Regions from separate parts of the Sphingomonas kaistensis genome, predicted to be linked through region 2. Evidence: predicted binding sites of a transcription regulator. Region 2 holds the regulator's gene; the other holds the start of a gene.
The links. The regulator LexA, encoded in region 2, represses DNA repair genes until DNA is damaged. The targets are predictions, from matches to a motif close to GTTCCNCNCTTGTTCT.
Positions count from the first base shown of each region.

Region 1: a site for LexA is predicted at 7,323-7,338, ahead of rmuC (DNA recombination protein RmuC). Genes of this name have one in related genera too.

Region 1 covers NZ_CP145607.1:2,445,705-2,461,576, reverse strand. Annotated here, with positions in the region: gene V6R86_RS12015 (2-oxoacid:acceptor oxidoreductase subunit alpha) at 1-982, shown strand, start outside; gene V6R86_RS12010 (2-oxoacid:ferredoxin oxidoreductase subunit beta) at 1,066-2,085, shown strand; gene V6R86_RS12005 (spermidine synthase) at 2,161-2,826, shown strand; gene V6R86_RS12000 (metal-dependent hydrolase) at 2,827-3,798, shown strand; gene V6R86_RS11995 (deoxyribodipyrimidine photo-lyase) at 3,832-5,184, shown strand; gene V6R86_RS11990 (cyclopropane-fatty-acyl-phospholipid synthase family protein) at 5,200-6,447, shown strand; gene V6R86_RS11985 (SDR family NAD(P)-dependent oxidoreductase) at 6,537-7,241, opposite strand; gene rmuC (DNA recombination protein RmuC) at 7,375-8,943, shown strand; gene V6R86_RS11975 (hypothetical protein) at 9,000-9,371, opposite strand; gene V6R86_RS11970 (RNA methyltransferase) at 9,593-10,387, opposite strand; gene V6R86_RS11965 (HPr family phosphocarrier protein) at 10,391-10,666, opposite strand; gene V6R86_RS11960 (PTS sugar transporter subunit IIA) at 10,663-11,070, opposite strand; gene rapZ (RNase adapter RapZ) at 11,072-12,007, opposite strand; gene V6R86_RS11950 (HPr kinase/phosphatase C-terminal domain-containing protein) at 12,004-12,438, opposite strand; gene V6R86_RS11945 (sensor histidine kinase) at 12,435-14,003, opposite strand; gene V6R86_RS11940 (response regulator transcription factor) at 13,996-14,721, opposite strand; gene V6R86_RS11935 (phosphoenolpyruvate carboxykinase) at 14,869-15,872, shown strand, end outside.
Region 2 covers NZ_CP145607.1:1,677,908-1,693,779, forward strand. Annotated here, with positions in the region: gene V6R86_RS08205 (fused MFS/spermidine synthase) at 1-1,261, shown strand, start outside; gene V6R86_RS08210 (GNAT family N-acetyltransferase) at 1,258-1,836, shown strand; gene V6R86_RS08215 (hypothetical protein) at 1,815-2,318, opposite strand; tRNA gene V6R86_RS08220 (tRNA-Arg) at 2,399-2,475, shown strand; gene V6R86_RS08225 (hypothetical protein) at 2,576-3,661, opposite strand; gene V6R86_RS08230 (DUF2726 domain-containing protein) at 3,889-4,632, shown strand; gene V6R86_RS08235 (DUF5654 family protein) at 4,642-4,911, opposite strand; gene V6R86_RS08240 (hypothetical protein) at 5,027-5,668, opposite strand; gene V6R86_RS08245 (AAA family ATPase) at 5,668-6,897, opposite strand; gene uvrA (excinuclease ABC subunit UvrA) at 7,170-10,169, opposite strand; gene V6R86_RS08255 (hypothetical protein) at 10,304-10,462, opposite strand; gene V6R86_RS08260 (PRC-barrel domain-containing protein) at 10,527-11,090, opposite strand; gene lexA (transcriptional repressor LexA) at 11,247-11,906, opposite strand; gene V6R86_RS08270 (aminodeoxychorismate/anthranilate synthase component II) at 11,966-12,538, opposite strand; gene V6R86_RS08275 (peptidylprolyl isomerase) at 12,556-14,505, opposite strand; gene tpiA (triose-phosphate isomerase) at 14,622-15,365, shown strand; gene secG (preprotein translocase subunit SecG) at 15,498-15,860, shown strand.

The sequences.
Region 1 (15,872 bases), 770 kb from region 2:
GAAGACCGAAGCGATGGGTCTCGCGATCATGACCGAGCTGCCCCTCGTCATCGTCAATTCGCAGCGCGGCGGCCCCTCGACCGGCCTTCCGACCAAGACCGAGCAGAGCGATCTCTACCAGGCGGTCTACGGCCGCAACGGCGACGCGCCGATGCCCGTCATCGCCGCCCGCTCGCCCGCCGACGCCTTCGACTGCGCAATCGAGGCGGTGCGCCTCGCCGTCCGCTACATGACCCCGGTCATGCTGCTCACCGACGGCTACATCGCCAATGCCGCCGAGCCGTGGAAGGTGCCCGACATGAGCGGCTACGCCCCGTTCCCGGTCGCCCACGCCACCGAGGACAGCGTGCCGCGCAACGAGGCCGGCAAACTCGAACCCTTCAGCCGCGACGAGAAGCTCGCCCGGCCGTGGATCAAGCCCGGCACGCCCGGCCTGCTCCACCGCATCGGCGGGATCGAGAAGCGCCCCGGCACCGGCGACATCGACTATTCGCCGCAGGCTCATGCCGAGATGACCAAGACGCGCCAGGAAAAGGTGCTCGGCATCGCCCGCGACATTCCGGACCAGGACGTCTGCCTAGGAAGCGCCGGCGCCAAGGTCGCGGTGGTCGGCTGGGGCTCGACCTTCGGCCCGATCCATCAGGCGGTGAAGCGGCTTCACGCGCAGGGCCACGACGTTGCCCACGTCCACCTCCGCCACATCTGGCCGCTGCCGCAGAACCTCGGCGAACTGCTGCGCTCCTTCGGCACCGTAATCGTGCCTGAAATGAACACCGGCCAGCTTAAGACCCTGCTGCGCGACCAGTATCTGGTCGACGTGCAGAGCCTGACCAAGACCAGCGGCCAGCCGTTCAAGATCGCCGAGATCGAAGCCGCCGCCCGCGCCGCCCACGGCGGCACGCTGGCGCCCGAAACGACTCAGCTGCCCGAAATCGAAAGCGGCCACGACGACGGCCACAGGCACGCGGCCGAGGTCCACTGATGAAGCCGATCAACCCGGTCCCTTACATCGCCATGCTGATCCTGGTGCTCGGCATGATCTACCTCTTCTACGGACGCTGACCCATGAACGCTCCAACCCCCATCGAGAAGACCACCGCCAAGGACTGGGCGTCCGACCAGGAAGTGCGCTGGTGCCCGGGCTGCGGCGATTATGCGGTGCTGAAAGCCGTGCAGCGGACCATGCCCGACCTCGGCGTCGCGCGCGAAAAGACCGTGTTCGTCTCGGGCATCGGCTGCTCCAGCCGTTTTCCTTATTACATGGAGACCTACGGTTTCCACACCATCCACGGCCGCGCGCCGGCGGTGGCGACGGGGGTCAAGCTCGCCAACCCCGACCTCGATGTGTGGATCATCACCGGTGACGGCGACGCCCTCAGCATCGGCGGCAACCACACCATGCACCTGTTGCGCCGCAATCTCGATTGTCAGGTGCTGCTGTTCAACAACGAGATCTACGGCCTGACCAAGGGCCAATATTCGCCGACCAGCCGCGTCGGCACCCGCAGCCCGTCGACCCCGTTCGGCTCGGTCGACACGCCTGCGCGCCCCTGCGCCTTCGCACTCGGCGCCGGCGCCCGCTTCGTCGCGCGCGGGATCGACGTCCACAAGTCGCTCCCCGACGTGCTGAAAGCCGCCCACGCCCACAAGGGCACCGCCTTCATCGAGATCTTCCAGAATTGCGTCGTCTACAACGACGACGTCTTCGCCCCCTTCACCGCCCGCGATGTCGCAAGCGAGATGCAGCTGTGGCTGAAGCATGGCGAGGCGATGCTGTTCGCCGGCGGCACCAAGGGCATCGCGCTCGACACCGATACGCTGAGCCTCAAGGTGGTGGCGGGTGACGATCCGTCGGTCCTCATCCACAATGTCCGCAATCGCACCCTCGCGCACATGCTGGTCGAAATGCCCCCGGTCGGTTTCCCGGTCGCGTTGGGCGTGATCTACGACGATCCCGCCCCGACCTTCGAAGCCTCGGTCATCCAGCAGAACGAGACCGCTGCGGCCGGCAAGAAACCCGACCTCCAGAGCCTGGTCGGCAAGGGCCAGAGCTGGATGGTCGAAAAAGAACCCCGCGCCGAATAGGCCGCTTGGCCACGGCCGAGACCACAACACCATTGAACAGGCATCGGCTGCGGCCCTCGCCGGAGCATTTGTCCGATGAATCCCCGTGAACTCCTCGCCACCGCCCAGATTCCCGGAGGCGACGAAATGCGCCTCTATCGTCGCGGCGAGGATCACATGATCCTGCTCGAACGGACCGAGCTCATGTCGACCCGCATGAGCGGCTCCGAAGAAGCGCTCGCGACGCTGACGGCGCAGCGGCTCGGCACCAAGCCCCGGCAGCGCTGGCTGATCGGCGGCTACGGCATGGGCTTCACCCTGCGCGCCGCGTTGAAAGCGCTTCCCGCCGACGCGGAGGTTACCGTCGCCGAATTGGTGCCGGAGATCATGGATTGGGCCAAGGGCCCGATGGAAGCGCTCAACGCCGCCGGTCTCGCCGACAAACGGACCCGCATCCACATGGGCGATGTCGCCGATCCGATCCGCGAAGGCGGATGGGACGCGATCCTGCTCGATGTCGACAACGGCCCCGACGCGCTCGTCCGCGCCGCCAACCAGTGGCTGTACGAACCGAGCGGCCTGGCGACCATCAAGACGGCGCTGAAGCCGGGCGGCGTACTCGCCATCTGGTCGGCGGGATCCGATGCGCAGTTCAGCAAGACCCTGCTGCAGGCCGGCTTCCGGGTCGAGGAACAGGACGTGCGCGGCCGGTCCAACGGCAAGGGCCCGCACCATTTCATCTGGTTCGCTTCCCGCCGCTAGATGGACAATCTTACCCACAGCCTTGCCGGTGCCCTGCTCGGGCAGATGGGCCTGAAGCGCGCCAGCCGCTTCGCGCTCGCCGGCTGTATCCTAGGCGCCAACGCCCCCGACATCGATTTCATCGTGCCCTTCTTCCTGCCGGTCGACTACATCGCCTTTCACCGCGGACCGACCCACGCGCTGTTCGGCCTGCCGGTCATGGCCGCCGGCACCGTCGCGCTGCTGTGGCTGGTCGACCGCCTCAAGCCCGCCAAGCCGGGCACCACGCCGTTTCGCGCCTGGCCGCTCTTTCTCGTCACCCTGCTGGCGGTGATCAGCCACCCGTTTCTCGACTGGCTGACGACCTACGCCGTCGCCTTCTTCGCGCCGCTCGGTGACCGCTGGTATTCGGCCAACGCCATTTTCATCATCGACTGGGTTTACTGGATCATCCTGGGGCTCGGCATCTGGCTGTCGGTCCGGCGTGGCAAGCGGGGAGGGGCGCACACCGGCCGCCCGGCGCAGATCGCAGGTGGCATCCTGCTCCTCTACATCGCCGCCAACGTCGCCTGGAGCGCGCATGCCGAGCGAACCCTCGCCGCCGCGCTCCGCCAGCGCGGGATCCAGCCGCGCCTCGCCGTCGCCAGCCCGCCGCCCTTCGCCTTCTGGAACCGCACCATGGCGTGGCGCAGCGACAGCATCTGGGGCAGTGGCAACTTCGCGCCCGGAACCGGCCTCAGTCTCAACCCCGAAACCCGGCCGCTCAATCTCGACGACACGCGCTTTCTCCGCGCCCGCGCGACGAGCCGCCAGGTCCGCTCCTTCCTCTACTGGTCGCGCATGCCCATCGTGGTCGAGGTCGCCGGCCGCCCGGTCCTCACCGACCAGCGCTATTATCGCGCGCTCGACGACAAGAGCGTTCCCGCCGCCATCCGCCGCCGCGCGCCTTCAGCCAGCTTCCAGATCCCGCTCGACCTGCCCTCAGAGCCATAGTGCCTTTGGGCCAGCGAGCGCGTTGAGCGAAGCATGGCCGCCCCCCAACTCGTCTGGTTCCGTCAGGACCTCCGCACCGCCGACCACCCCGCTTTGATCGCCGCCGCCGAACAGGGGCCGGTGGTCGGCCTCTACGTCCTCGACGACGAAACCCCCGGCCGCTGGAAGATCGGCGGCGCCCAGCGCTGGTGGCTGCATCACAGCCTCGACGCGCTGGCGCAGGAACTCGACAAGCTCGGTTCCACCCTGATCCTCCGCCGCGGCCGCTCGTCAAAGGTGGTGCGCGACGTCGCCAAGGAGCTCGGCGCCGGCGGCGTCCACGCCATCCGCCAGTACGAACCCTGGTGGCGCGAAGCCGAATGCGAGCATGGCGATTTCGTCATCCTCCACGACGGCGACGTGCTTCATGAGCCCAGCGCCATCTGCTCAGGGTCCAAAAAACCGTTCAAAATCTTCGGCCCGTTCTACCGCGCGCTCGAAACCCATTTCCCGCCGCCGGAGCCGCTGCCGGCACCCAAGCTGACCAAGCCGTCCAAACTCCCCAAAAGCGACAAGCTCGCCGACCTGGACCTCCTGCCGACCAAGCCCGACTGGTCGACCGGCTTCACCGACTGGACCCCCGGCACGCAAGGCGCGGCCAAGCAACTCCGCCACTTCGTCGATCACGCCTCGGACTACGCGGCCCACCGCGACCTTCCCGCCGAAGACGCCACCAGCCGATTGTCGCCCCACCTCCACCACGGCGAACTCAGCCCCCGCCAGGTCTGGCACGCACTGGGTCGCAAAGGCGGGGAGAAATTCCACCGCGAGCTCGCCTGGCGCGATTTCAGCCGTTCGATGACCCTCGCCGATCCCCTCATCGGCAAGGAATCGCAGCGTCCGCTTGGCCTTACCACCCGCCACGGCAAAGCCGCCGACTCCGACTTTACCGCCTGGACCCGCGGCCGCACCGGCTATCCGCTCGTCGACGCCGGCATGCGGCAATTGTGGGAAAGCGGATGGATGCACAATCGCGCGCGCCTCGTCACCGCCAGCTTCCTGTGCAAGCACCTGCTGATCGACTGGTGGCGCGGCGCCGACTGGTTCTGGGACTGCCTGGTCGACGCCGATTACGCCAACAACAGCCAGAACTGGCAATGGGTCGCCGGCACCGGCTTCGACAGCCAACCCTTCTACCGCATCATGGCCCCGCTCACCCAAAGCGAGAAATTCGACGCCGCCGATTATATCCGTCGCTGGGTGCCCGAACTCGCGCATCTGTCCGACGCCGACATTCACGATCCGTGGGGCAGGGGAGCCGCACCGCCCGACTACCCCGAGCCGCTGATCGGCCACAAGGAAGCCCGCGAACGCGCGCTGGAGGCCTTTCGCAAGCGCGCCTCCTGACGCTAAGAAGCCGGCATGGCCACCCGCGGTTCGCACCTCCTCAACGCCGACCGCAGCTTCGTCACCGGCGCCGGCCTGCTCGGCCGCTTCTTGGCCCCAGCCTTCGCCCGGATCCTCGACCAGCTCCACGAGCGGCTGCGCGAAGGCGGCATCCACGGCACGCTGCCCGACGGCACCGCCCGCCGGATCGGCTTCCACGCCCCCGGGCCCGAGCCGGTGGTGACGCTCCACAGCTGGCGCGCGCTGGTCCGCCTCGCCACCAGCGGCAGCGTCGGCTGGTACAAGGCGTGGGCGAACGGCGAATGGTCCTCGCCCGACCCGGTGCCCCTGTTCGACCTCTTCATGCGCAACGCCGTCAGCCTCGCCGGCACCGCTCGCGCCAAAGGCCCGTTCCGCCTCGTCAACTGGCTCGCCCATCACTGGCGTGACAACGCACCGGGCCAGGCCCGCCGCAACATTGCCGCCCATTACGACCTCGGCAACGACTTCTACGCCGCCTGGCTCGACCCCAGCATGAGCTACTCGAGCGCCCTATTCCGCTCGCCCGAAGCCACGCTCGAAGCCGCCCAGCACGCCAAGATCGACGCCATCCTCAATCGCCTGAACCTCACTGAAGATTCGACGCTGCTCGAAGTCGGCTGCGGCTGGGGCGGCCTCGCCATCGCCGCCGCCAGGCGCGGTGCCCGCGTCACCGGCCTCACCCTCTCGACCGAGCAGCAGGCCTGGGCGCAGCAGCGCATCGCCGCCGAAGGCCTTGCCGACCGCATCACCATCCGCCTCGAAGACTATCGCGACCACCGCGGCCGCTACGACGCCGTCGCCTCGGTCGAAATGGTCGAAGCGGTCGGCCAGCGCTGGTGGCCGACCTATCTCGACGCCATCGCCGCCAACCTCCGCCCTGGCGGCCGCGCCGCGCTGCAATCTATCACCATCCGCCCCGAACTGTTCGACGCCTACGCCGCCAGCGCCGACTTCATCCAAACCTACATCTTCCCCGGCGGCATGCTGCTCCACGAACCCCGCTTCCGCGCCCTGGCACAAGAGCGCGGCCTCGCCTGGCACGAGCCCCACGCCTTCGGGCTCGACTATGCCAAGACGCTGAAGCGCTGGCGCACCACCTACGACGAAGCAGTGGCAGCCGGCCGCCTCGCCGACTTCAGCCCCGAATTCCACGACTTGTGGCGCTATTATCTGATGTATTGCGAAGGCGGATTTCGCGGCGGCGGCATCGACGTCGCCCAGGTCACACTAGTCAAAGCCTAAGCCGTCGTCCCGGCGCAGGCCGGGACCTCAGGCGGCAAAGGCGCCATACCGACCGAGGTCCTGGCCTCCGCCGGGACGACGCAATAAATCTAATCCACCCGCACCTTGGCACCGCTCTCGCGCTCTTCGCCCAGCAACTGCACCAGCCGCTCGGCCACTACCTCGGGCGCCTTCACGTCCGCCGGATCCTCGCCCGGAAACGCCTTGGCCCGCATCTGCGTCCGCGTCGCGCCCGGGTCGAGCACCGTCACCCTGAGCTTGCCCGAAAACGCCGTCTCGTCGGCATAAGCGCCGAGCAACGTCTCCAGCGCCGCCTTGCTCGACCCATAAGCGCCCCAGAACGCGCGGGGGGTCGCGCCGACGCTGCTCGTCACGCCCACCACCTCGGCCTTGTCCGACGCCTTCAGCATCGGATCGAACGCCGCCAGCAGCGCCTGTGGCGCCAGCAGGTTCAAATTGATCAGCCGCGTATATTCCTTGACGTCGATATGCTCGACCGGGGTGAGGCTGCCCAGCGTACCCGCGTTCAGAACCAGCAGGTCCAGCTTCTGCCACCGCCCCGAAATCGCCTGCGCCAGCTTGCCGATATCCTCGGCCTTGGTGAGATCGAGCGGGGCGATGGTCGCGGTCCCGCCCGCCGCATGAATCCGTTCCTCCACCGCTTCCAGCCCGGCGGCGGTCCGCGCGGTCAGGATGACATGCGCGCCCTCGCGCGCCAGCGCTTCGGCGATCGCCGCGCCGATCCCGCGGCTGGCTCCGGTGACAAGGGCGAGGCGGCCTTCGAACATGCTCATGGCCGCGCGCCCTAGCCGAGCCGTCGCCCCCGGCCAAGTCGCCGGCTCCCAAGTCATTGTGCCGCGGCTCCAAGCCCGTTAGTTCTACCTCTGTTCTCTTTACTGACAGCGGGGATGAGTCGTGGACGCGTTGATGGTTGCACTGCTGGTAGGGGCCGTCGCGGTGGTTGCTACCCTGCTCGGCTGGTTCCTCGGCTCGCGCCCGGCCGCCGCCGCGCAAGGGGAAGCCAAAGCCGCCCGCGACCGCCTCGCCATCCTCGAGCGCGATCACGCCGTCGCGTCCGAACAGGCGGGCCGCCTCCGCCTGACCGAAGAAAGCCTCAAGGCCGTCACCGAGGAACGCGACCGCGTCGCGTCCGACCTGTCGGCGGCACGCGTCATCACCGACCTTCATGCCGATCTCGACGCCCGTCACCGCGCGCTTCAGCAAGAAGCCGGCACGCTGCGCGGTGCGCTCGCGGGAGCCGAGGAACGCCTCGCCCGCCTCGCCGAGGCCGAGCGCCTGCTCGACCAGCGCACCGCCGAACGCGACGAAGCCCGCCGCGCAAAGGCCGGGCTCGAGACCGAGGTGAAGAGCTTCGAGGATCGCCTCACCGACCTCCGCAAATCGCGCGACGAGCTCATCACCCAGTTCCGCGACGTCGGCGACAAATTGCTCGAAAAAGCCCAGACCGACTTCCTCGCCAAGGCCGACGAGCGGCTGCACAAGGCCGACCGCGAAAGCCAGGCCAAGCTCCAGACCTTGCTCCAGCCCGTGTCCGACACGCTCAAGCGCTACGAGGAAGGCCTCCAGCGCGTCGAGGCCGAGCGCAAGGACAGCTATGGCGAACTCCGCGGCGTGCTCGGCGAACTGCGCAAGGACAATGGGCAGGTCCGCGACGAGACCCGCAATCTCGTTAATGCACTACGCTCGAGCCCCAAGGCGCGCGGCCGGTGGGGCGAACAGTCGCTCCGCAACGTGCTGGTCCAGGCCGGGCTCACCGAAGGCATCGACTTCGAAATGGAAGTCAGCCTCGACACCGCCGACGGGCGCCTGCGACCCGACGTGGTCGTCAACCTGCCCAGCAACCGCAAGCTGGTGATCGACGCCAAATGCTCGCTGAACGCCTTTCTCGACGCCTGCGACGAGGTCGATGACGAGAAGCGTCAGCTTTGCTTCAAGGCGCATGTTGCCTCGATCCGCAACCATGCGCAGGCGCTCGGCTCGAAGGATTATTGGGCGCAGTTCGGCGAGGCGGCCGACTATGTCATCATGTATATCCCGGGCGAACATTTCCTCACCGCCGCGCTCGAACAGGACCCGCAATTGTGGGACTGGGCATTCGAACGCCGCGTGCTGCTCGCCACCCCTACCAACCTCGTCGCCATCGCCCGCACCGTCGCCAGCGTGTGGCGGCAGGAAAAGATCACCGAACAGGCCGAAGTCATCGCCGCGCTCGGCAAGGAACTCCACAGCCGCATCGCCACCATGGCCGAGCATGTGGTCCGCATGGGCCGCAATCTCGCGACCGCGAACGACGCCTACAACAAGATGGTCGGCAGCCTTGAAACCCAGGTCTTCACGCAGGCCAAACGCTTCGAGGGCCTCGGCTCGGGCAGCAACAAGGAGATCGCCTCGCCCCCGCTGGTCGAAGTCGCCCCGCGCCCGCTGACCAAGCTCGCTCCGCCGGCCGCGAACGATGAACTGACCGCGGCCGAATAACCCCCGTCGTCCCGGCGAAGGCCGGGACCTCAGTCAACGATAGCGCTCCTCGGCAATCAGCGCCGACCCTCTACCGGCCCACCGCACCCCTCGAATGAGCGATCGTCCACCCGCACCTGCACGCGATCCTGATAGACCCGGTCGCTCATCCCATCGCTGCAGCGCTGGCCGTGGACGATGTTGACGTTGATCCGTCGCCCCTGATAGATGTCGCCGGCAAAGCCGTGGATGGCGCGCGGCTGCGCCTCGGCAATCCGACTGTTGGGTTTCGCCGCCTCTGTGAACACCATCTCGCGCCCGTCGATCGTGAGCGACCAGAACGGCTCGGTTCCCAGCGCGCGATAGGTCGCGGCGGGCTCGGCCGGCGCCGTCGGCACGGTGGCACAGCCGGCCAGCAGCACAGTGGCGGAAATAAGCGGAGCACGCATCGGATTGGCCTTTCGAAGGAGGCGAGTCATGCTGCCACGCTAACGCTGCCGAGATGAACGGTCACCGTCCGCTTGCAATGTAGGACTTGCGATGGGACAAGTGCCGAACAGGTTCGTTTTGCTCTTTGATTTCGCTGCTCTCGCAAGGGTTTGACCTCAAAGGTCACACCCTTGCGCAAACTGGCCGCCACCGGTGACCTTTGTGACCTTGTTCAGAAAGATTAACGCCAGCTCGCGCGGATGTGGAAGGCCATCACCGCCGTCGCCACCGCCGCGTTGAGGCTGTCCGCCCGGCCCAGCATCGGCATCTTCACCAGCAGGTCGCACTCGGCCTCGTAAGCGTCTGGCAGGCCTGCCTGCTCATTGCCGACCAGCAGGAAGCAGGGCTGCTCATAAGTCGGGTCGAGATAGTCGTGATCCGTCTGCAGGCTGGTCCCGACCAGTTGACCCGGTTCTTCCCGAAGCCAGGCGAGGAACGGCTCCCACGGCACCTGCACGATCTTCTGGGTGAAGATTGCCCCCATCGACGCCCGCACCGCCTCGACACTGTACGGGTCGGCGCTGTCGTCGACCAGGATCAGCCCACCCGCCGCCACCGCATCCCCGGTGCGCAGGATGGTCCCGATATTTCCTGGATCGCGCAGCTTTTCGGCGACGAACCACATCGGTGAGGTGGAGCGGTCAAGATCGGCGAGGCCCAGCCGCGGCTGGCGATAGGCGCCGAGCAGCAGCGGCGGATTATCCTTGCCGCTCATCTTGGCCATGATCTCGTCCGGCACCACGATCGCCTCGGCGCCCGCGGCCTCCGCCTGCGCGACGATCTCGGCCGCCAGCGGGTGAAGGTCGCCCTCGGCGCAGGCGACGATTTCAGGCAGCACGCCGACATCGCGCGCTTCGGCCATGATCCTGAGGCCCTCGGCGAGGAACAGCCCTTCCAGCCGACGCGCCTTTTTCTCGCGCAGCGACCGCAGCCGCTTCACCGTGTCGTTCGAAAAGGAAGTGATGTGGCGGGGCAGGGGTCAATCCTCCCCGAACTTGTCCTCAACCAACTGGCTGAGCTGCGCCACCGCCTCGTCCGCGCCGTCGCCAGACGCACTGATCTCGATCGAATCGCCGCGCGCGGCGCCCAGCATCATCAGCCCCATGATCGACGTCCCGCAGACCTTGTTGCCGTCCTTGGCGACTTCGACCGGGGTGCCGAGCTTGCTTGCGAGCGTGACGAACTTGGCGCTCGCCCGCGCATGCAGCCCGCGCTTGTTCTCGATCCGCACCACGCGGCTGGTCGCCCCGCTCAAGCCGCGGCCTCGCCCAGGATCTCGGACGCGACCGAGATATATTTGCGCCCGGCCTCGCGCGCGGCGGCCACGGCGGCGCGGACGTTCATCGACTTGCGCGCGCCTTCGAGGCGGATCAGCATCGGCAGGTTCACGCCCGCGATGACCTCGATGTCGCCGGTTTTCATCAGGCTGATCGCCAGGTTCGACGGGGTGCCGCCGAACAGGTCGGTCAGGATGATCACGCCCGCACCGCTATCGACCTCGGCGATCGCCTCGGCGATGTCCTTGCGACGCGCTTCCATGTCGTCATCGGGGCCGATGCAGATGCCGGCCACCGCGTCCTGCGGCCCGACCACATGCTCCATCGCAACGATGAACTCGGCCGCGAGCCGGCCGTGGGTCACCAGCACTAATCCAATCATTTCAGCGCTTCTCAGGTCCTTCGATGCGCGACTGGCCCAGTTCAAGAGAATCATCGGGGCGAAGCGCTAGGTCTCGGTGCCGGATATTCGGCGAAAAGCCGCGCGCACGCAACCGCTTGCCCATGCCAAGCGCCGCAGCCACCGAACGATGTCTCCCGCCGGTACAGCCGAAGGCCACGCCGACATAGGCCTTGCCGGCCTCCCAATAGCGCGGAAGCAGGAAGGCGAGCAGCTCTTCGGTGCGGCCCATGAACTCGTCCCACCCGTCCTGCGCGGCGACGAAATTCGCGACGGGCGCGTCGGCGCCGGTCAGCGGGCGAAGCTCGTCCACCCAGTGCGGATTGGGGAGGAAGCGCAGGTCGAACACGAGGTCGGCGGTGCGGCTGATGCCTCGGGCGAAGCCGAAGCTCGTCAGCGTTACGACCAATTCATCGCTTTCCTCGCCATAGCGCCGGCGCAATTCGTCGCGCAGGTCGGCGGGCTTGAAGTCGGTCGTGTCGAGCACCGCGTCAGCACCAAGGCGAAGCGCGGCGGTGAGCGTGCGCTCCCGCGCGATGCCGTCCTCGGCCGGGCGGTCGGGTGCCAGGGGATGGCGGCGGCGGGTTTCGCCATAGCGGCGGATCAGCTCGGCCCCGGTGGCATCGAGGAACAGGATCTCGGGCCGGACGCCGGGGACCGAATGCACCAGCGAGGGCAAGGCATGCGGATCGAACCCGCGGCTGCGGACGTCCATGCCGACCGCGACGTTGGCGGACGAGCCCGAGCGGTCCGCGCGATGAACGAAATCGTGGAGCAGCGACGTCGGCAGATTGTCCACCGTGTCCCACCCCATGTCCTCGAGCACACCGAGCGTCGAGGATTTACCCGCCCCGGACATGCCGGTGACGAGCAGCAGGCGTGGCAGCCTGTCCGAGCCCTGCTGCCGCCGGTCGCTCATGTCAGCCCAAAGCGGTCGAGCGCCAGCGACACCTTGGCCGCCGCCGACGCGGTGCGCGCGTCGACGCTGATCAAGGGCACGGCAAGCCCGCAGATCATCCGCTCGCGCGAGTCGCTGGGAAAGCGCTGGATATCGCTTGCCAACTCGACCACCAGCGCCACGGCGACATCCTCGACCACCGGCGTTGCGACGATCCCGAGACCGCGGATTTCGAGCTTGCCGCGAATGGTGGCGGGCGCTGCGGCGTGCAGCCGGGTCCCCCGCTTCTGAACAATGGTCTGGTCGTCCGATACGAGGGTGAAGCCGCGATCGATCAATTGCAGCGCAAGGTCGGATTTGCCCGACCCCGAAATGCCCGTGATCAACACCGCGCGGCCGTTCAGGGCCACCGTGCTGGCATGCAGGGTCTCGCTCGACAGGCGCAGGCTCATGCTTCTGCCCCTTCGCTTCCGGCGGCGGCCGGAAGGCAGATGGTGAAGCGGGCGCCCGAAGGCGCGTCGTCGCGGTCGGCCACGTCAATCTCCCCGTCATGGCCCTTCACGATCGCGCGGGCGATCGCAAGGCCAAGCCCCGAATGACGACCGAATTCGCCACTCTCTGGCCTTACTGAAACGAAGCGATTAAAGATGGCTTCACGCGAAGCCGCGGGAACGCCGGGCCCTTCGTCGTCGATGCGGATGCGGACGTTGTCGCCGACCGCCGCAACCGCCACCTCGACCAGCCCGCCCGGCGGCGAGAAGCTGACCGCATTGTCGATCAGATTATCGATCGCGCGGGCAAGCCGGTTCGGTTCGGCCATCACGATGGCGCTGGCGGCGCGGGGCCGAGCAAAGGCGATCCGGACATTGCCGGTCAGCCGTCGTTCTTCCCATCCGTGGCAGATCTGGCCGACGAGCGTGCCAAGATCGACCGGCTCGAACGCACTACGCGCAAGCTCGGCGTCGGTGCGCGCCGCTTCGCCGATGTCGCCGACCAGGCGGTCGAGCCGAAGGACGTCCTGCCGCACCACGTCGAGGAGTTGATGGCGAAGCGCCGGATCCTCGATGCGGTCGAGCCCGTCTACGGCGCTTCGGAGCGAGGCGAGGGGGTTCTTGAGCTCGTGGGTCACATCGGCCGCGAAGGCGTCGAGATTGTCCATCCGCTGACGCAGCGCCTGGCTCATGTCGCTGACGGCGCGGGACAGCATTCCGATTTCGTCCTTGCGGCGGTTGAACCGCGGCACATTGACCTCGCGCGACCGGCCCAGCCGCACCCGGTGCGCGGCAAGCGCCAGCCGGCGCAGGGGGCGGGCGATGGTGCGGGCCAGGAACAGGGATAGCAGCAGGGAGAAGAGCGCGGCGCCGAGCAGGCCGAGGCCCAGCTTGGTCCGCTCCTGCCGCACGGTGCGGGTGAAGTTGCGATCGTTGGCGGTGACCAGCACGACTTCGCCGCTCGTCGTGCGGGCGGCGGCGGACAACACGGGGGTAAGGTCCGGAGCATTGCGCACGACCGAGGTCGTCTGCCCGGTCCGCAGGGCTCGAAGCGCCTCGGGCCAGGCCTGCATTTCGTCCACCGCAGGCTCGACGAAATCGGGCACCGTGCGCTCGCCAACGGCGAAATTGAACGCGCGATCGAGCGCACGCGCCGCTTCCTTGGCCCAGCCCTGGGTCGCCGGATCGCGCAGGCGGTAGCTCGGCTGCGTAACCCGCCAGCTATCCTGCCTGAGCTTTCCATCGCGTCCGTAGAGCCGGACCCGTGCTCCGGTCGCCCCGCCGATGTCGCCCAGCAGCATCGGCACGTCGTCCGGCGCGATCTTCGGGACCGCGGTGGCCGCCAATTCGGCTAGAGTGCTGGTCTGCGCCTGCCGCTCGTCGCGCAACTGATTGCGGAAGCTGTCGAGAAACAGCAGCGCCAGCGCGAGCACCAGCAGGATGATAAGATTGACGCCGAGGATGCGGCGCGACAGCCGCCACGGCATCTTGAGGCGCGGCGAAAAGCCGGCGGTGGGCTCAGCCATCGCTGAAACGGTAGCCGACGCCGTACAGCGTTTCGATGGCGTCGAACTGCGGATCGGCGGCGCGGAACTTGCGGCGGATGCGCTTGATGTGACTGTCGATGGTGCGGTCGTCGACGAACACGTCTTCCTGATAAGCGACGTCGAGCAACTGGTTGCGGTTCTTGACCACGCCGGGCCGCTGGGCGAGCGTTTCGAGGATCAGGAATTCAGTCACGGTTAGGGTGACCGGCCGGCCGTCCCACATCACTTGATGCCGCGCCGGGTCCAGCCGCAAACGGCCGCGCTCGATGACGGGCGCGGCGCCGTCTTCTTCATGGTCCGACGCCGCAGTGCGATTCATGTCCGCGCGCCGCAGGATGGCCCTGATCCGCGCGATCAGCAGGCGCTGGCTGAACGGCTTGGCGATATAGTCGTCGGCCCCGGCGGCAAGGCCATGCGCTTCGTCCTGCTCCTCGTCCTTGGAGGTCAGGAAGATAACCGGCATCGCCGCCGCAGAGCCGCCGCCCGCACGAAGCGCCGACAGCAGGGCAAGGCCGTCCATGCCCGGCATCTTGATGTCGAACACGCCAAGGTCCGCCGGATTGTCGCCAAGCGCCTTCAGCGCACTCGTCCCGTCCGGATACAGCCGGGTGACGAAACCCTCGGCCTGCAGGGCGATCGAGACCGACGTCAGGATGTTCCGGTCGTCGTCGACCAGCGCGATCACGGGAGCGGACATGGGGTCAGCGCCTAGCCCAGTGTCCCACAACGCTTCAAGGCGTGAGGCCGGTTTGACGCTCGCAACCTTTTGCGGGCATAGGCGGTTCATCTCACCGCATACGTATGCGGCGGCGGCTTCCATCCTGGGGCCGGCCGCCGCTCGCCCATGAGCAAAGGGAAATCAGACGTGACGAATAGGGTTCCTTCCTTCGGCCTCGACTCGCAGGGTATCGCGACGTCGGCCACCCTCCACTGGAATCTCGTCACTGCGCGCCTTTATGAAGCCGCGCTCGCCCGCAACGAAGGCATGATCGCCAAGGACGGCCCGCTGGTCGTCAAGACCGGCCGCCACACCGGCCGCAGCGCGCAGGATCGCTTCATCGTCCGCGACGAGACCACCGAAAACAACATCTGGTGGGGCAAGTCGAACAAGCCGATGGACCCGGCCGCGTTCGACCGCCTGTACGAAGACTTTCTCGCCGCCCTCGGTGACAAGCAGGAGCTGTTCGTCGCCGACCTGTTCGGCGGCTCGCAGCCCGAGCACCGGGTCAAGGTGCGGGTCGTCAACGAATATGCGTGGCACAACCTATTCATCCGCACCATGCTGGTCCGCCCCGAAGGCGAGCAGCTGGCGGACTTCGCGCCCGATTACACCATCATCGACCTGCCCAGTTTCCGCGCCGACCCCGAGCGTCACGGCTGCCGTTCGGAAACCGTGATCGCGATCAACCTTACCAAGAAGCTCATCCTGATCGGCGGCACCGAATATGGCGGTGAGATGAAGAAGTCGGTGTTCGGCCTCTTGAACTACCTCCTGCCGCAGGACGGCATCATGCCGATGCACTGCTCGGCCAACATCGGTCCGGACGGCGACACGGCGGTGTTCTTCGGGCTCAGCGGCACCGGCAAGACCACGCTGTCGGCCGACCCCAACCGCACGCTCATCGGCGACGACGAGCATGGCTGGTCGGACACCGCGGTCTTCAATTTTGAAGGCGGTTGCTACGCCAAGATGATCCGCCTCAGCGAGGAAGCCGAGCCGGAAATCTTCGCCACCACCAAACGCTTCGGCACCGTGCTCGAGAACGTGGTCATGGACCCCGAAACGCGCGAGCTCGACCTCGACGACAACAGCCTCGCCGAAAACAGCCGCGGCGCCTATCCGATCGA
Region 2 (15,872 bases):
CGCCATGTTCCTCAGCGCCTGCGCCCTTCACGCGCGGCTGTACGACCAGCGCCCCGAGCCGCAGAACCTCACGCTCTTCTATCTCGCCATGTCGGTCGGCGGGGTTATCGGCGGATTGATCTGCGCGCTATTCGCGCCGCTGCTGTTCGACTGGACCTACGAGCATCCGCTGCTGATACTCGCCGCCGCATTCCTGCTTGGCGCGCGCCAGCCGCTGCCCGCGATCGCCGACCTGATGCGCGGCGAGCGGGCTGGGCGCGTTCTCCTGCTCCTCATTCTCATCATGCTGATCGGCTCGTTTCTTGCCGCCATGATGGGCAAATATGCCGTGCTGGCGCTGCTCTCCTCAGTCGCCGCCGGGATGGCGACCTTCGCGCTTGGCCGTGCCTGGCTGTTCGTCCTCGCACTGGCGACGGTGATGCTTGCCGGTGGCGGGCTCAAGCAACTTCACGACAGCCTGACGGGGCAGATGACCCGCAGCTATTTCGGCGTCTACCGCGTCAGCGACGATTATGTCGGGCAGCGGATGCTGATCCACGGCACGACCACGCATGGGGTCCAACTGCTCGGCACGCCCGAACGCGAAAGGACGCCGACCAGCTATTATTGGCAAGGCTCGGGCGTCGGCCGTGTCATGTCGCAGCTTCCGGCGATCGCCGGTCCGAACGCGCGGGTCGGCGTGGTGGGCGTCGGGCTCGGCACGCTTGGCTGCTATTCGCGCCCGGGCCAAAGCTGGACGTTGTTCGAGATCGATCCAACGGTGATCGATATCGCGCGTGGGCCGGGTTTCCATTTTCTGCGCGATTGTTTGCCCACCGCGCGGGTGGTGATCGGCGACGCGCGCCTGAAGCTCGGCGAGACCGCGCCCGCCAGCTTCGACATCCTCGTCATCGATGCTTTCTCGTCCGACGCGATCCCGATGCATCTCCTGACCAAGGAGGCCTTCGCGATCTACAAGCGTGTGCTTCGGCCGGGCGGGGTGCTGATGATCCACATTTCGAACCGCCACCTCGAACTGCGCCCGGTGGTCCGCACCGGCGGCGAGAGCGTGGGCATGGCGGGGGTGCTCGCCTCCGCGGCCGGAGAACCCTTGCTGCGCGGCTACGAATCGACCTGGACCGCTTTGTCGAGCGACCCGGCGACCCTCGCCCGGGTGCGCGCGACCGAGCCCGGCCTGTGGGTCAACCTCCCGCTTGGCCGCCGAGTCCACTGGACCGACGACCACGCTTCGATTCTGCCGGTGGTGGCCAAGCCTTGGTGAGCGAAGTCGTCGCCCAAACCGCCCGGCTTCGCCTGCGCACGTGGGACGATCCGCGCTGGGAGGCCTTCGTCGCACTGACCAACACGCCCGCGGTGATGCGCTGGCTGGGCGGGGTGTTTTCGCCCGAGCAGATGGCGGCGGCGCGGGCGCGGCTCGATGCTTATCAGCGCGACTATGGCTTCACCTTCTGGGCGGTGGAGCGGCACGAGGAAGACGCGCTGCTCGGCTTCTGCGGGCTGAAGCGTGCCAATGCGCCGGGTGCCGAGCCGCTCCACGGCGAGGTGGAGATCGGGTGGCGGCTGCGCGAGGATGCGTGGGGGCAAGGTTATGCCCGCGAGGCGGCAGCCACGTCGCTCGACCTGGCCTTCGATCGGTTCGGCGCGGCGCGGGTGATCGCCTTTACAGCCGCGGGGAACGCGCCGAGCCAGACGCTGATGAAGCGGCTCGGGATGCGGCACTGGCCGCAGCATGATTATATCGACGCGCGCTTCCCGGCGCACGCGCCGCCGAATCCGCAGGTGACGTTCGGCATCACCCGCGAGGAATGGGCGGCTCAGCGCGCGAGCTTGGCCTGAACCGCGGCGAGCGCCGCGCGCTGGCGGCGGTCGAGAGCGGCGAGGTCGGCGGCGATGGCGCGGACCGCCGCCAAGTCCTGCGGCACGAGGCGCGCACCGGAGCGGATGCGGTCGGAGACGGCGGCGTCGAAATCGCCCATCGCGCGAGTGACGGGAGCTTGCGCGGCGACCGCGGCCGAGAGCGCCTGCTGCGCCGAAATCCAGCTTTCGCTGCCGGGTGTCCCGGCCGAGCCGGCAAGCGCGTCGGCGCGGGCGATGGCGGCGTCGACGGCGGACGCTTGCGCGAAGGCCGGGCCGGCGACGCGGCGGAGCGCGGCGGCGAGCGCGGGATCGGCGGGGAGGGCGGCGGACACGTCGACGATGGGCAGCCGCGGATCGATCGCTTCGGCCGGGCGGCGGGCGAGCGAAGGGGCGTCGGTGACCGAGGCGCAGCCGCCCAGCAGCAACAGCGACAAAGCGAGGGCGGGAGTGAAGCGGCGCATCGCTTTCCTGTACCAGCGCGAAACCCTGCAACAAGGGGTTGCGCTCCAGGCGACCTGCCCCTAGATGCCGCCCTCGGCAGGCGCCCGTAGCTCAGCTGGATAGAGCATCAGACTACGAATCTGAGGGTCGGACGTTCGAATCGTTCCGGGCGCGCCATTGCCACCAAAGGGCTCACCGCGAGGTGGGCCCTTTTTCGTTTGCGGCGCTATCCACAGCTTTCCGCCGCCGCATCTGTTCCCGTTACGTTCTCACCGCGCTACAGGTCCGACTCATGTCGGCCAAGCATATCCGGGTGATGGGGGACCTCGTGCGGTTCAGGGCGAGCATCAGGCTCGACTGCCTGGACTGCGCCTCGGCGCGGACGATGAGCGGGCCCGAGGCGGTCACCGCCTTCGGATCCTGCCCGCTGGAGGCCGCCGAGCGGCGGCTGCGCTGTTCGCGCTGCGGCGGGCGCTCGGCGCGGCTGACGGTGTTGCCGCCGGTGTGAGGGGGTGTTCGCCTGGTCTGGCGGGGGCGAGGAGGAAGAAGCGGGATCCTGGGTCGGAGTCCGGGATGAGGAAGAAGGTTCGTGGTCGGGCGTTTCCTGAACAAGGTCACAAAGGTCACCGGTGGCGGGGGTCTGCGCGGGCTCGGGAAGCGCGGGGCGGGAGGGCATTTGCGCGATCGGCTTGAGGCCGGAGCCGGCAAGCCAGCGTTCGCCTTCGCCGGGCGAAGCGTAGTTGAGCGGATCGCGCATGCGCAGGAGATGCAGGCCGAGCATGTCGTGGTGGACAGTGCGGGTGGCGACCACGTCGCCGCCGTGCATGACGGGCACCTCGTGGCCGTGGAGCGCGCGGTCGAACAGGGTGTCGGCGAGCGTCGCGGCGACCCGGCTCATCGCAGCTTCGAAGGCGGCGGCGAAGGCGGGGGCGCGGGGGAGCAGGCGATAGACCGAGCGGCGCGACATGCCGACCGCGCGGGCGGCGGCGAGGATGCTGCCGCGTTCCTCCAGCAGCTCGAGAAAGAGGATGCGGCGGTTGGCGGTCCAGCCGTCGATGCGGACGTCGGCGGGAACCTCGGCGCGGACGTGGTCGAGGGCGGGATCGTCGTCGTCCTCGAACACGTGCACCGCCTCGGCGCGGCGCTCATGCTGATCGCGCAGCCGCTGGTCGGCATCGCGCTCGGCGGCTTGGCGGCGCAGATTGGTGTGGCGATCGCGCGGCTGCGGACCGCGGTGGGCGCCGCCCTTCTTAAGCAGGTCGGCGAGCCGGCCCTGGATCGCAAAGGCGAGGGCGAACTCCTCCTCGCTTTCGCAGCTGTTGAAGGTGGGGTCGAAGAGGCGGTCGATGCAGTGCTTGTCCATCGACCAGGGTAGGGCAGTTGGGATCCTACTAGTCAAGCCGCGCAGCGCCGAGCGCAGCTGAGCGGTTGCGCGAGCAACCGGGAAGCAGTGCGAAGAGCCGCGAAGCCGGCCGGCCAGCGGGTCGGCACCGCCGAACCCGTCTGACGTCACGGGATTCACTCCCGTGACGGTCCCTTCTTCTTGCTCCCGATCAACTTTTGCATAACCTTGCCGTGGCAGGAGGGCGTATGAGCAATCCCTACATGGACATGCTGGCGTCAGGTGCCGGCCAAGCCATTCCGCATCTCGTTCCGCTGGTCGTGTTTGCCGTTGTCAGTGTGGCGGCCTTTGCCGCGCTCAATCGCGCCTTCGGGACGAAGAAGCGGCGCGGTCGCGGCAAATGGCGCCCAAAGGGCGAGTGGAACCAGCGCCCGCGCAAAGGCGCGCCGCCGGGATGGCGCGGGCCGTGGCCGGGGGCGCAGGGGCTCGGATCGGCCGAGCCGGCGCCGCCGATCGCGCGGGGCGTGCCCGATGCCGCCGAGCAATTGCGGATCGTCATGGCGTCCGAATTTCGCCCCAAGCGCCTGCTCAACAAGGGCGAGGAAAAGGTGCTGGCGGCGCTGGAACCGATCGTCGCCAAGCTGGAGCCGGGCTGGCGGGTGTGGACGCAGGTGAGCCTGGGCGAAGTTCTGGACGGCGGCACGGTCGAGGCGTTCAACACGATCAACGCCAAGCGGGTCGATTCCCTGCTGGTCGACGCCGATCAGCGCCCGCGGATGGCGATCGAATATCAGGGGCAGGGGCACCACCAGGGCGCGGCGGCCGCCCGCGACGCGGTCAAGAAGGAAGCGCTGCGGCGGGCGGGCGTCGGCTATGGCGAGGTGTTCGCGGGCGACGGCCCGGCGGAGCTTGCACAGGTGGTGGCGCGGGTGATGGCGGGGGCCGGGGTGGAGCGGACGTTTGGGGTGAGGCAGAGCGCGGGGCAGAGCTGAGCGGGACGCTCAGCCCTTCGCTTCACGACTGAACGCCGCATCCCCGCCAACGCGGGCGGCGAGCTTGCCGAGCCAAACCAGCACCGCGACGGCGCTGACGGTGGCGATGATCGCATAGGTGTAGAGGCCGGCGAGGCTGTCCCCGAGGCCAAGGTAGGCGAGCGTCGCCTTGATCACCTCATTCCACTCCAGCGCCGCGACCAACCCGAGTGAGGCGGAGGCGAGGCCGAAATCTGCGTGGGGCGCGTGTATATCGACATCCCTGCGAGAGCAAAGCAACGAGTGACTGTGAATCCGAAGAAGCTTCTTGAGGACCCCTAACGGCTACGATAGCTTCTTGGATCCGAGTTGTCGTCGAAGACTATCATCGGCGTATCGGGCGAGCAATTGAAGGTCAAGCCGCAACGTTCTTTAGGTCTTGGAGGAATATAGTGAGACTTTCAGCTTCTCCGAAATCCTCAGACAGCCTGCGCTTTTTTAAAAGACGACTTGCCTTCATGTATGATCGGGCGTCTTTGGAAAGTCGAAAGCCAGATTTCCGATTTAGTTCTCTGTTCAGCCTTTCAGCGCAACCCTTAGTGCGCCGTACGTCAAAAAGTAACAGAAGAAGCCAGCACTCCGTAGAATGTACGGCGATCGCAAAGATCAACTTGTGCGCATGTTCGGCGAGTATTGCGGGATCGATCTTGCTCCGAAGGATCGTTTTTGCGTCCTCTACCAACTCAGCAGTTGGACGATCCGCCCCACCTTCAGTAAGGGCTAACCCAAAGCGCTCATGATCGCCGCAATCGGTATCAACGTGTATGATCACATAATCATTCGTAGAAACTGCATCAAGCATCCGTAGATTACAGTACTCGAACACTAATTCCCATCCGCCATGAGCAGCGGTATTCGTGTCAGTCGCGTCGCGAATTGGCTGAAGAAAGTTCACGCTCACATCGTCTGAATATTTATCGGCACAAGACCCTTGTACTATCGCATCAAGGACAATTTGATCTGTTATGCCTTCACTAATTATCGCGAACGTGGGCATTAGAAACTCTTCGGCAATCCGCCAATTGTACCACGTAGGAATAGTTCCGACAATCGGGTTGGAAATCCCTCGGGCATCGATTTCTGAAATCTTCTTACCTTGGTCCGTCCCTTCAGATCGCGACTGACGATAAACAACCTCTGCTGAGAGTCATTCAAGTCTAAACCATCGAGTACGGCTGGATTGTGAGTGGTCAATATGACCTGCTTGCGATTACGCTTGGCTAAGGACGCGAGCTTTTTCGTCATTTGTTCACACAGTTTAGGATTAAGTGAAGCATCTATATTATCCACGGCAAACACCTTAGGCGTTAGATCAGTAGACAACAGAGCGAAGTAGAAGGCCACATACAAGAAGCCCTCATTAGCACTCCTTTGATCAATCGAGCGAATCTGGCTATCGATAAAGCAGTCAACGATGCTCAAGTCGGCTCGGCTTCCATCATAAACGACGGTAAGATCGTCGAACCAGCTCAACATACGAAGGGCGTCGCGTATTGCCTTAAAAGACTTTGGCTGCTCGGTCTGCAAGACCTGCAGAAGCTTAAGAAGACCTTCTCCATTCACGCCGAGAGGCTCAATCTGCCCCTCTTTTTGAAACTCGCGCAAAGCCGAGTTTTCAGGCGAATAGATAACGAAATCCGCGATTGATGTAGAAGTGCTTCTCAGATCGAACCGGAAATCCTCTCTCAATGGGATACGTACGGGGGTAAAATCTTTATCAGGTTGTCTTCCGTCAGAATTCTCTAGAATTTCTACAGCTGTTCGCAATTGCTCGGAGAGCTCTTTGGCAAACGAAATCCTCTCTTCGGCGGGAAGTTTGGACATATAAGTCTCAAACATTCTCGAGAAACTACCAAGAACTTCCTTGGAGCGGCCCGGCGTGATATTAACGTGACTAGTCCAACTTGAGTAAGGCTTGTTGTCATTGCTAAGCGTGTATGAGAAAGTGGCGCCGTCGTGAGTCCGTAGCGTAGTGACAATGGGTCGGTTCTCGTTGGTTCCGTCAAAAGCTGATCGCATCAGCTGCGGTGACGTGACCCGAATTCCTCGTGAGGCAAGAAACTCATTATCTAACTTCCCAGCATCTGCTGCACCAGTTAGTGCCAAAGCCTCTAAGATGTTACTCTTGCCTGCGCCGTTCTCTCCGATGAACACATTGAACCGACCAAGCTGTAAGGTCAGCTCTTCGATGGATTTGTAGTTCTTGATCCTGAATTCACGGAGCACGAGAGTTTTCACCTGGTTATTTGTGCGGCATACCTACCCACAAGCCGCAAACTAGACTGAAATGCACAAGCTCAAAACAGGGGCAAGCGCAACGAGTCTGGGGCTAGGGAGATGCTCATAGCGTGATTAGCGTAACATAAAGTAGTGCTAACTACGAAGCCGTTTGCCAAGCACGATCTGTAGCGCATCGTCTGGCAACCAACGCGATCACCTAGGCTTGGAATCGACGATGTCGGAGCATGGTAGAAGACTCCTGGAGAAGCTCCACCTAGTTATGCGACGGCACTTTTCTCAACCTTCCGCTGCTTCGTCCTTGCCGGCTTGCCCTGAGCACTCTCCAAAACCGGAACCATCCGCTCGAGCAGCGGCTTGAGGTACTGGCCGGTGTACGACCGTTCCTCCTTCACCACCTGCTCGGGCGTGCCCACCGCGACGATCTCGCCGCCCTTGACGCCGCCTTCGGGGCCCAGGTCGATGATCCAGTCGGCGGTCTTGATGACGTCGAGGTTGTGTTCGATCACGACCACGGTGTTGCCCTGCTCGACCAGGGCGTGGAGGACTTCGAGGAGCTTGCGGACGTCTTCGAAGTGGAGGCCGGTGGTGGGCTCGTCGAGGATGTAGAGGGTGTTGCCGGTGGCGCGGCGGGAGAGTTCCTTGGCGAGCTTGACCCGCTGCGCTTCGCCGCCCGAGAGGGTCGTCGCTTGCTGGCCGACCTTGATGTAGCCGAGGCCGACTTCGGCCAGCATCGCCATCTTGTCGCGGATGCCGGGGACGGCCTTGAAGAACTCCACCGCGTCCTCGACCGTCATGTCGAGCACGTCGGCGATGCTCTTGCCCTTGTGGAGGACTTCGAGCGTTTCGCGGTTGTAGCGCTTGCCGTGGCAGACGTCGCAGGTGACGTAGACGTCGGGGAGGAAGTGCATCTCGATCTTGAGCAGGCCGTCGCCGGTGCAGGCTTCGCAGCGGCCGCCCTTGACGTTGAAGGAGAAGCGCCCGGGTTTGTAGCCGCGTTCTTTCGATTCCGGGAGGCCGGCGAACCAGTCGCGGATCTGGGTGAAAGCGCCGGTGTAGGTGGCGGGGTTGGAGCGCGGGGTGCGGCCGATCGGCGACTGGTCGATGTCGATGACCTTGTCGAGCCGGTCGAGGCCGGTGACCTTGTCGTGCTTGCCGGCGAGGATGCGGGCGCCGTTCAGGTGGCGTGCGGCGGCGGCGTAAAGGGTGTCGATGGTGAAACTCGATTTGCCCGAGCCGGAGACGCCGGTGATGCAGGTGAAGGTGCCGAGCGGCACGCTGGTGGTGACGCCGGTGAGGTTGTTTTCGCGCGCGTTGTGGACGGTGAGCTTTTTGCCCGAGCCTTTGCGGCGTTTGGCGGGCAGGGGGATCGAGCGGCGGCCGGAGAGATAGTCGGCGGTGAGGCTGCCTTCCTGTTTCATCAGGTCTTCAAGGCTGCCCGAATGAAGCACTTCGCCCCCGTGAACGCCGGCGCCGGGCCCCATGTCGATCACATGGTCGGCGGCGCGGATCGCGTCTTCGTCATGCTCGACCACCAGCACGGTGTTGCCGAGTGATTTGAGGCGCTGGAGGGTTTCGAGGAGGCGGTCGTTGTCCTTCTGGTGAAGGCCGATCGAGGGCTCGTCGAGGACGTAGAGGACGCCGGAAAGGCCGCTGCCGATCTGGCTGGCGAGGCGGATGCGCTGGCTTTCGCCGCCGGACAGGGTGCCCGAGGTGCGGTCGAGGTGGAGATAGTCGAGCCCGACATTGTGGAGGAAGCCCAGGCGCTCGTTGATCTCCTTCAGGATCGCGCGGGCGATTTCCTGGTGCTGGGGCGTCAATTTGGGTTCGAGCGCGCCGAACCAGGCATAGGCGTCGGCGACCGAGCGGCGGACGGCGATCGAGATGTCCTCGCCGGCGATCTTCACCGCGCGGGCTTCGGGCTTGAGGCGGGCGCCGTGGCAGGTTTCGCAGGCGTGGGCGGCCTGGTAGCGCGAGAGCTCTTCCTTCATCCACGCGGATTCGGTCTGGGCGAGGCGGCGGTTCAAATTGCCGATGACGCCTTCGAAGGCTTTCTTGACCTCGTAGCTCTTGCGGCCGTCGACGAAGCGCAGGGTGATCGCCTTGCCGCCGGTGCCGTGGAGGATCGCGCGGCTGTGTTCGGGATCGAGGTCCTTCCACGGGGTCTGGAGGTCGAAGCCGTAATGCTTCGCCAGGCTGCCGAGCACCTGCATGTAGTAGGGTGAGGGCGGGTTGCTCTTGGCCCACGGCACGACCGCGCCCTTGGCGAGGCTGAGGTCGTGGTTGGGGACGACGAGGTCCTCGTCGAACTCCATTCGCTCGCCAAGGCCGTCGCAGGCCGGGCAGGCGCCTTGCGGTGCGTTGAAGGAGAAGAGGCGCGGCTCGATCTCGGCGATGGTGAAGCCGGAGACGGGGCAGGCGAATTTTTCGGAGAAACAGATGCGGCCCGGGGGCGCGTTGGTGGCGAGGACAGCGCGGGTCGCGGCCTTTTCCAGCACTTCGGCGACGCCGGTGCGCTCGGTGCCCGCAGGCTCGGAAGCGGGGTCGGCGGGGTCGAGATAAGCGAGGCCGTCGGCGAGCTTCAACGCGGTCTCAAAGCTGTCGGCGAGGCGGGTCTGGATGCCGTCGCGCACCACGATGCGGTCGACCACCACCTCGATGTCATGCTTGTACTTCTTGTCGAGGGCGGGCGCCTCGTCGATCTCGTAAAAGGTGCCGTCGACGCGAACGCGGGTGAAGCCGGCGCGCTGCCATTCGAGCAGTTCCTTGCGATACTCGCCCTTGCGGCCGCGGACGACAGGGGCGAGCAGGTAGTGGCGGCTGCCTTCGGGCAAGGCCATCACCCGGTCGACCATTTGCGAGATTTGCTGGGCCTGGATCGGAAGCCCGGTGGCGGGCGAATAAGGGATACCGACGCGCGCCCACAGCAGGCGCATGTAATCGTAGATCTCGGTCACGGTGGCGACCGTCGAGCGAGGGTTGCGGCTGGTGGTCTTCTGTTCGATCGAGATGGCGGGCGAGAGGCCGTCGATATGCTCGACATCCGGCTTCTGCATCATCTCGAGGAACTGACGGGCATAGGCCGACAGGCTCTCGACGTAGCGGCGCTGTCCCTCGGCATAGATGGTGTCGAAGGCGAGCGAGGATTTGCCCGAGCCGGAGAGGCCGGTGATCACCGTCAACTGGTCGCGCGGGATCGAGACGTCCACGCCTTTGAGATTATGTTCGCGCGCGCCCTTGACGGTGATGTGAGTCAGCATGGAGGAGGTTTGTTCCGTTTTCGTTCTGGAAGCAAGCGCAAGGCGCTGGCGATAGGGCGAAATGGGAACGAGGGCCGCTCAGGGCAAGGCGGGTCGGTGTGGTTCGTATTGGCCTACAGCCTTAGATCAAATCCTTAATCGATCTGAGCTTTTACATCTTTGCGTTTGGCTCGCCTGACGCTGGCGGGGTCGCCAAACGGGAAACCAGGTTTCTTGCCCTGGAAGATCTCGGCGTCCGCGATTTGCGTGCGCAGGACGTTCGAATTGTCGCCGTAGAATAGCTTGCTGGTCACACCCACCCCCTGGCCCGGCCCCGCCGACCCTAGCGGGGCTGGCGGGGTGGGCAAGGTGGGGGGCTTAGCGGCGGACGCGGCCGGCGCGGTCGAGATCGCGGCCGTGCTCGCGGTCGCGGCGGCGGTTTTCGATGGTGTAGGCGACGTCGTCGGACGTGAAGTCGACGCGATAGCCGCCGCGGCGTTCGTCATAGCGCAGTTCTTCCCAGCGGACGGGGACCACTTCCTCGTCGAGGCCGAGGAAGCCGGTGGCATGGCTGAGGACGGCATAGCGGACCTGGCCGCGGACCTTGTCGATCATCAGTGCCTTGACGGTGCCGAGTCGGCGGTCGTCGCGGCCGTAGACGGGGGTGCCTTCGACCTTGCTCGAGGCGATGAGGTCGGGGGTTTCGTCGTAAGGGATGCCGCGGCGGGCGCGGTGGTCGTCGTCGCGGGCGATGCGCGTGTTGTCGCGGCGGCTGTCGAGGGTGTCGCGATCGTCACGGTAGCGGTCGGACGGGCCGCGGTCGTCGCGGCCGCCGCGGAAGAAGCCGCGACCCCAGCTGCGCGAGCGATCACGGTCGCGGTCGTAGCGGTCGTCGAGGGCGCGATCCTGGGAATTGTCGTCGGAAAAGCGGTCGTAGGCCATGGCTGGTGTCCTCCTGCGAAATGGGTACGCAGGAATAAAGCGGCACGGTGGGAAGGCGTTCCGCCGGTCAGCGGCGGATTGAGGCAGATCGGCGAAAGGAAACCGATGAGGCCAGCGCGTTAGGACTGAGGTCCCGGCCTGCGCCGGGACGACGGCTTAATGGTAACGGCGGATGAGGCCGGCGAGCTTGCCCTGGATCTTGACCCGGCGCGGGTCGTAGCGCTGCGGTTCGTGGGCGCGGTTGGCGGGGTCGAGGCGGACCATCTGGCCTTCGCGGCGGAAGGTCTTGAGCGTGGCTTCGGCGTCGTCGATCAGGGCGACGATGATCTCCCCCTCGCGCGCGGTGTCGGACTTGCGGATCAGGACATAGTCGCCATCGAGGATGCCCTCGTCGACCATCGAGTCCCCCGACACTTCCAGCGCATAATGTTCGCCCGGGCCGAGCAGGGCGGCGGGGACGGGAAAGCTGTCCTGGCCCTGCAGCGCCTCGATCGGGGTGCCGGCGGCGATACAGCCGGCGAGCGGCAGGTCGATGGTATCGTTGGCGGGAACCACGGCGCGCGGCTGCGGCGCGGCGGTCGGGGCGGGGGCCGACCCTTGGGTGTCGGGCAGGCGCACCACTTCCAGCGCGCGGGCGCGGTTGGGGAGGCGGCGGATGAACTGGCGTTCTTCGAGCGCGGAGATCAGGCGGTGGACCCCCGACTTGCTCTTGAGGTCGAGCGCTTCACGCATTTCGTCGAAACTGGGGCTGATGCCCGACGCCTTGAGCTGCTGGTCGATGTAGGTGAGCAGTTCGCGTTGTTTGACGGTGAGCATGGTTCACGAGGCCCTGTAGTGAACAGACGGGGAACGAGTAAGGAACGGATGCGGGGGTGTCAAGCGGGGGCGTGAGCGAGGCGCAGGAAGTTCGCCAGAAGCGCAAGGCCGTGCTCGCTGGCGATGCTTTCGGGGTGGAACTGGATGCCGTGAAGAGGGGCGGTACGGTGGGCGAGGGCCTGGACGGTGCCGTCACTGCCGTGGGCGGTCACGTGGAGGCTGTCGGGCACGTCGTTCGCCACGAGGCTGTGATAGCGGGCCATGGTGAGCGGAGAGGGGAGGCCCTCGAACAAACCGCTGCCGTCGTGCGTGATGCGGTCGGTCTTGCCGTGCATCGGCTCGGCCCGGGCAATCGCTGCGCCGGCGGCGAGTGCGATCGCTTGGTGGCCGAGGCAGACGCCGAGCAGGGGCTTTGCGGTCTCGATGCAAGCGGCGGCGAGCGCGACCGAGATGCCGGCGTCGGCGGGGTGGCCGGGACCGGGGCTGATCAGCAGCGGGCCGTCGTGGGCGAGCGCTTGCGTGACGGTGAGCGTGTCGGCCTGCGCCACCGTCACGGTCGCTCCTAGCTGGCGAAGGTAGTCGACCAGCGTGAAGGTGAAGCTGTCGTGATTGTCGACGACAAGGAGGTGCACGTCACTCCGGCGCCCCATTACTCCGCTTGGGCGCCGCCGCCGAGGATGCGGCTGCGGGCGGCGCGGATCGCGTCCTCATTACGGGAGACCCCAAGCTCCTTCTGCGCGGCGGCGAGCCATTGCAGCGCCAGTTCCTCGCCCGCGCTGCGCTGGAGGTTGGTGACTTCACCGGCGATCAGCTGCGGGTTGGAGGCGGCGTTGCCCGGCACCACCCGGTCGAGTTTGACGAGGTAAATGCCCGAGGGGCCCGCGGCGCGCTGCGCCTTGCCCGGCGCAAGGGTGAACAGGATGCGAAGCGGCGGGGGGACGTCCTGGCCCTGTTGCGCAAACTGGGCGAGAGCGCCGCGGCGCAGCTCGACCGCTTCGGGGGGCTTGACCCCGGAGACACCGGCGGCCGCGACCGCTTCGGCCAGCGAGCGGCCCTGGGCGACCTGCTGGAGGATGGCGGATGCGGCCGCATTGGCGCGGTCCTGCGCGCGCTTGGCGATGAAGTCGGTGCGGACCTGGTCCTGGATGCGGGCCAGCGGGGCCGGGGCGGCGGGGATCACTTCGGCGACGTCGACCAGCACATAGCCGCCGTCGTTGGGGAGCGGTTCGACCACCGGCTCGTCATCCGCGCCGATGTCGAAGCTGGCGCCCGGAACGGCGGCATATTCGGGCGGAAGCTTGAAGTCGGGCTGGTCGAAGGCAGCACCGGCGCGGGTCAGCGCGGGGGTGACGAGCACCGGCAGCCGGTTCGCAGTCGCGACCTCTTCGAAGGTGCGGCCGTCGGCGAGGCTGTCCTCGATCTTGCCGACAAGGTCGGCGATGGCGTTCTTGCGCTTTTCGGCGGTCAGCTGGGCGGCGATTTCGGCGCGGGCATCGGCGAGGCTGCGGCCGGCGGCGGTCTGGATGCTTTCGACCTTGATCACGTCGAAGCCGGTCGAGGACTGGACCGGGCCGACCACGGTTCCGGCGGGCGCGGAGAAGACCTGCGCGGCGACGGCTTCACCGGCGCGGGTGACGAGTTCGGCGCGGGTCACCGGGCCGACACTGACGTCGGCGGCGGAGAAACCGGCGGGCGCGGCGGCGGCGGCAAAAGTTCCGCCAGCCTTGGCGCGCTGGGCGATGGCGGCGACCGCCGCCTGGTCGGGCAGGGTCGCGCGGCTGATCACGCGCTTCTCGGCCCCGCCGAAGGTCGCCTGGTTCTGCTGGTAATAAGCCGCGATTTCCCCATCGGTCGCGGCGACATTGCCAAGCTGATCGTTGGTGATGCGGGCGAGGCGGAAGGTGCGGCGTTCGGGCACCGTGTAGCGCGCGACGTTCTGGCGGTAGAAGGTCTGGAGCTCGGCCGTGGTCGGTGCGGCGCCGCCGGTGAAGGCCGCGAAGGGCAGCAGCGCGAGGCTGCCGCTGCGCTGTTCGAGCGAGGCGTCGGCATAGGGCCGCGCGATGCCCGGCGCGATGCGGACGCTGGCGGCGACGGGGGTGATGATGAGGCGCTGGAGAAGGCTGGTTTCAATCTCGCGGCGGACCTGCGCGTCGGTCAGGCGCTCCTGCGCGAGAAAGGCGCGATAGGCTTGTTCACTGAAGCGGCCGTCGAGCCCGCGTACGCCCGGGATCTTCACGATCTCGGCGTCAACCAGCTTCTTGGACACGGTGAAGCCATGCTTGCGGGCGTAGGCCCACAAGGTGCGTTCCTGGATCAGCGCGTTGACGATGGCGTCGAAGTCGCCGGCGAGATCGGCATAGGTCGCCTGCGGGTTCTGCTGGCGGACCTGCGCCAGCCGGCGCTGCATGGCCGTGTCGAGATCCGCCGCAGTCAGTTCCGCATCGCCGACCTTGGCCAGCGTGTTCTGCGGCAGGGAGCCGCCGCCCTGACTGAGGTTGGAAATGTCCGCAATCGCGAAGCTCGCCAGGATCAGCAGCAGGAACAGGACAAGGATGCCGGTCCCGACTTTGGACTTCGACAGGCGGCGGAAGGTCTTCATGGGTCGGCTGTGATCCTGTGGAACGGGTTGCACGGCGCTTTAGGGGCGGCGCCGCCTTCCTTCAAGCAGACGGCCTTGCTAGGCGCGCGGTTGAGCGAAACTGAACGGGAACGGGCATGATCAAGCTGATCGCGGGCAATTGGAAGATGCATGGCACGGCCGACAGCCTGGCCGAGATCGAGGCGGTGGCCACCTTTGCCGAGAAATATGCCGGGGCGGTGGATGTCGCCTTGTGTGTGCCGGCGACGCTGATCCACCGGGCGGCGGACACGGTGCCGGGCTTCGCAATCGGGGCGCAGGACATGCATCATAACGACAAGGGCGCGCACACCGGCGATATCTCGGCGGCGATGCTGCACGACGCCGGGGCGAGCCTGGTGATCGTCGGGCACAGCGAGCGGCGCGAGGCCCATCGCGAAGAAGATGCCGCGGTGCGGGCCAAGGCCGAGGCGGGGCTCGCCGCCGGGCTTCAGGTGATCCTGTGCGTCGGTGAAAGCCTCGAGGTGCGCGAGGCCGGACGCGAGATCGAGGTCGTGGCGGCGCAGGTCGATGCGTCGTTGCCGCAGGGCGAGGTCGATCCGGCTCGGCTGGCGGTGGCGTATGAGCCGATTTGGGCGATCGGCACGGGCAAGGTCGCGAGCACCGGCGATATCGAAGCGATGCACGCGGCCATCCGGCAGCGGCTGGTCGCGGCTTACGGCGAGGCGGGGGCGGCCGTGCGTATCCTGTATGGCGGGTCGGTCAAGGCGGACAATGCGGCCGAGATCTTCGCGGTGCCGGAGGTCGGCGGCGCGCTCGTCGGGGGGGCGAGCCTCAAGGCCGCGGACTTCCTGCCGATCGTCGAGGCGGGGGCTGCTTAGCCTTTCTCCGTTTGCCCTGAGCGAAGTCAAAGAGCGCCCGCGCGAGCGTGCTTCGACTTCGCTCAGCACGAACGAGCCTGTGGATTCCGTGCCGCATTGAAGTCTGGCAGCAGCGCCGCTAAGTGGCCGCCCATGTTCACCTTCCTGCTTATTGTCGAGGCGATCGTTGCGATCGCGCTGTGCACCGTCATCCTGCTGCAGCGCTCCGAGGGCGGCGGGCTGGGCGTCGGCGGGTCGTCGGCGGGGTTCATGACCGCGCGCGGCGCGGCCGATTTCCTGAGCCGCGCGACGGCCTGGCTGGGCGGGGCGTTCATCATCCTGTGCATCGCACTGGCGGCGCTGGCCGGAACGCGCAGCGACGGCGTGTCGGTCGATGCCGCGATCGCCAATGCCCCGATCCAGGCTCCGGTGCAGCAGGCCCCGGGTACGGCGCCGGCCACCAATCCGGCTGTTCCGGCTCCGGCCGACAACGGCGCGGTGCCGCTGGCTCAGTAAGAATTGCGTCGT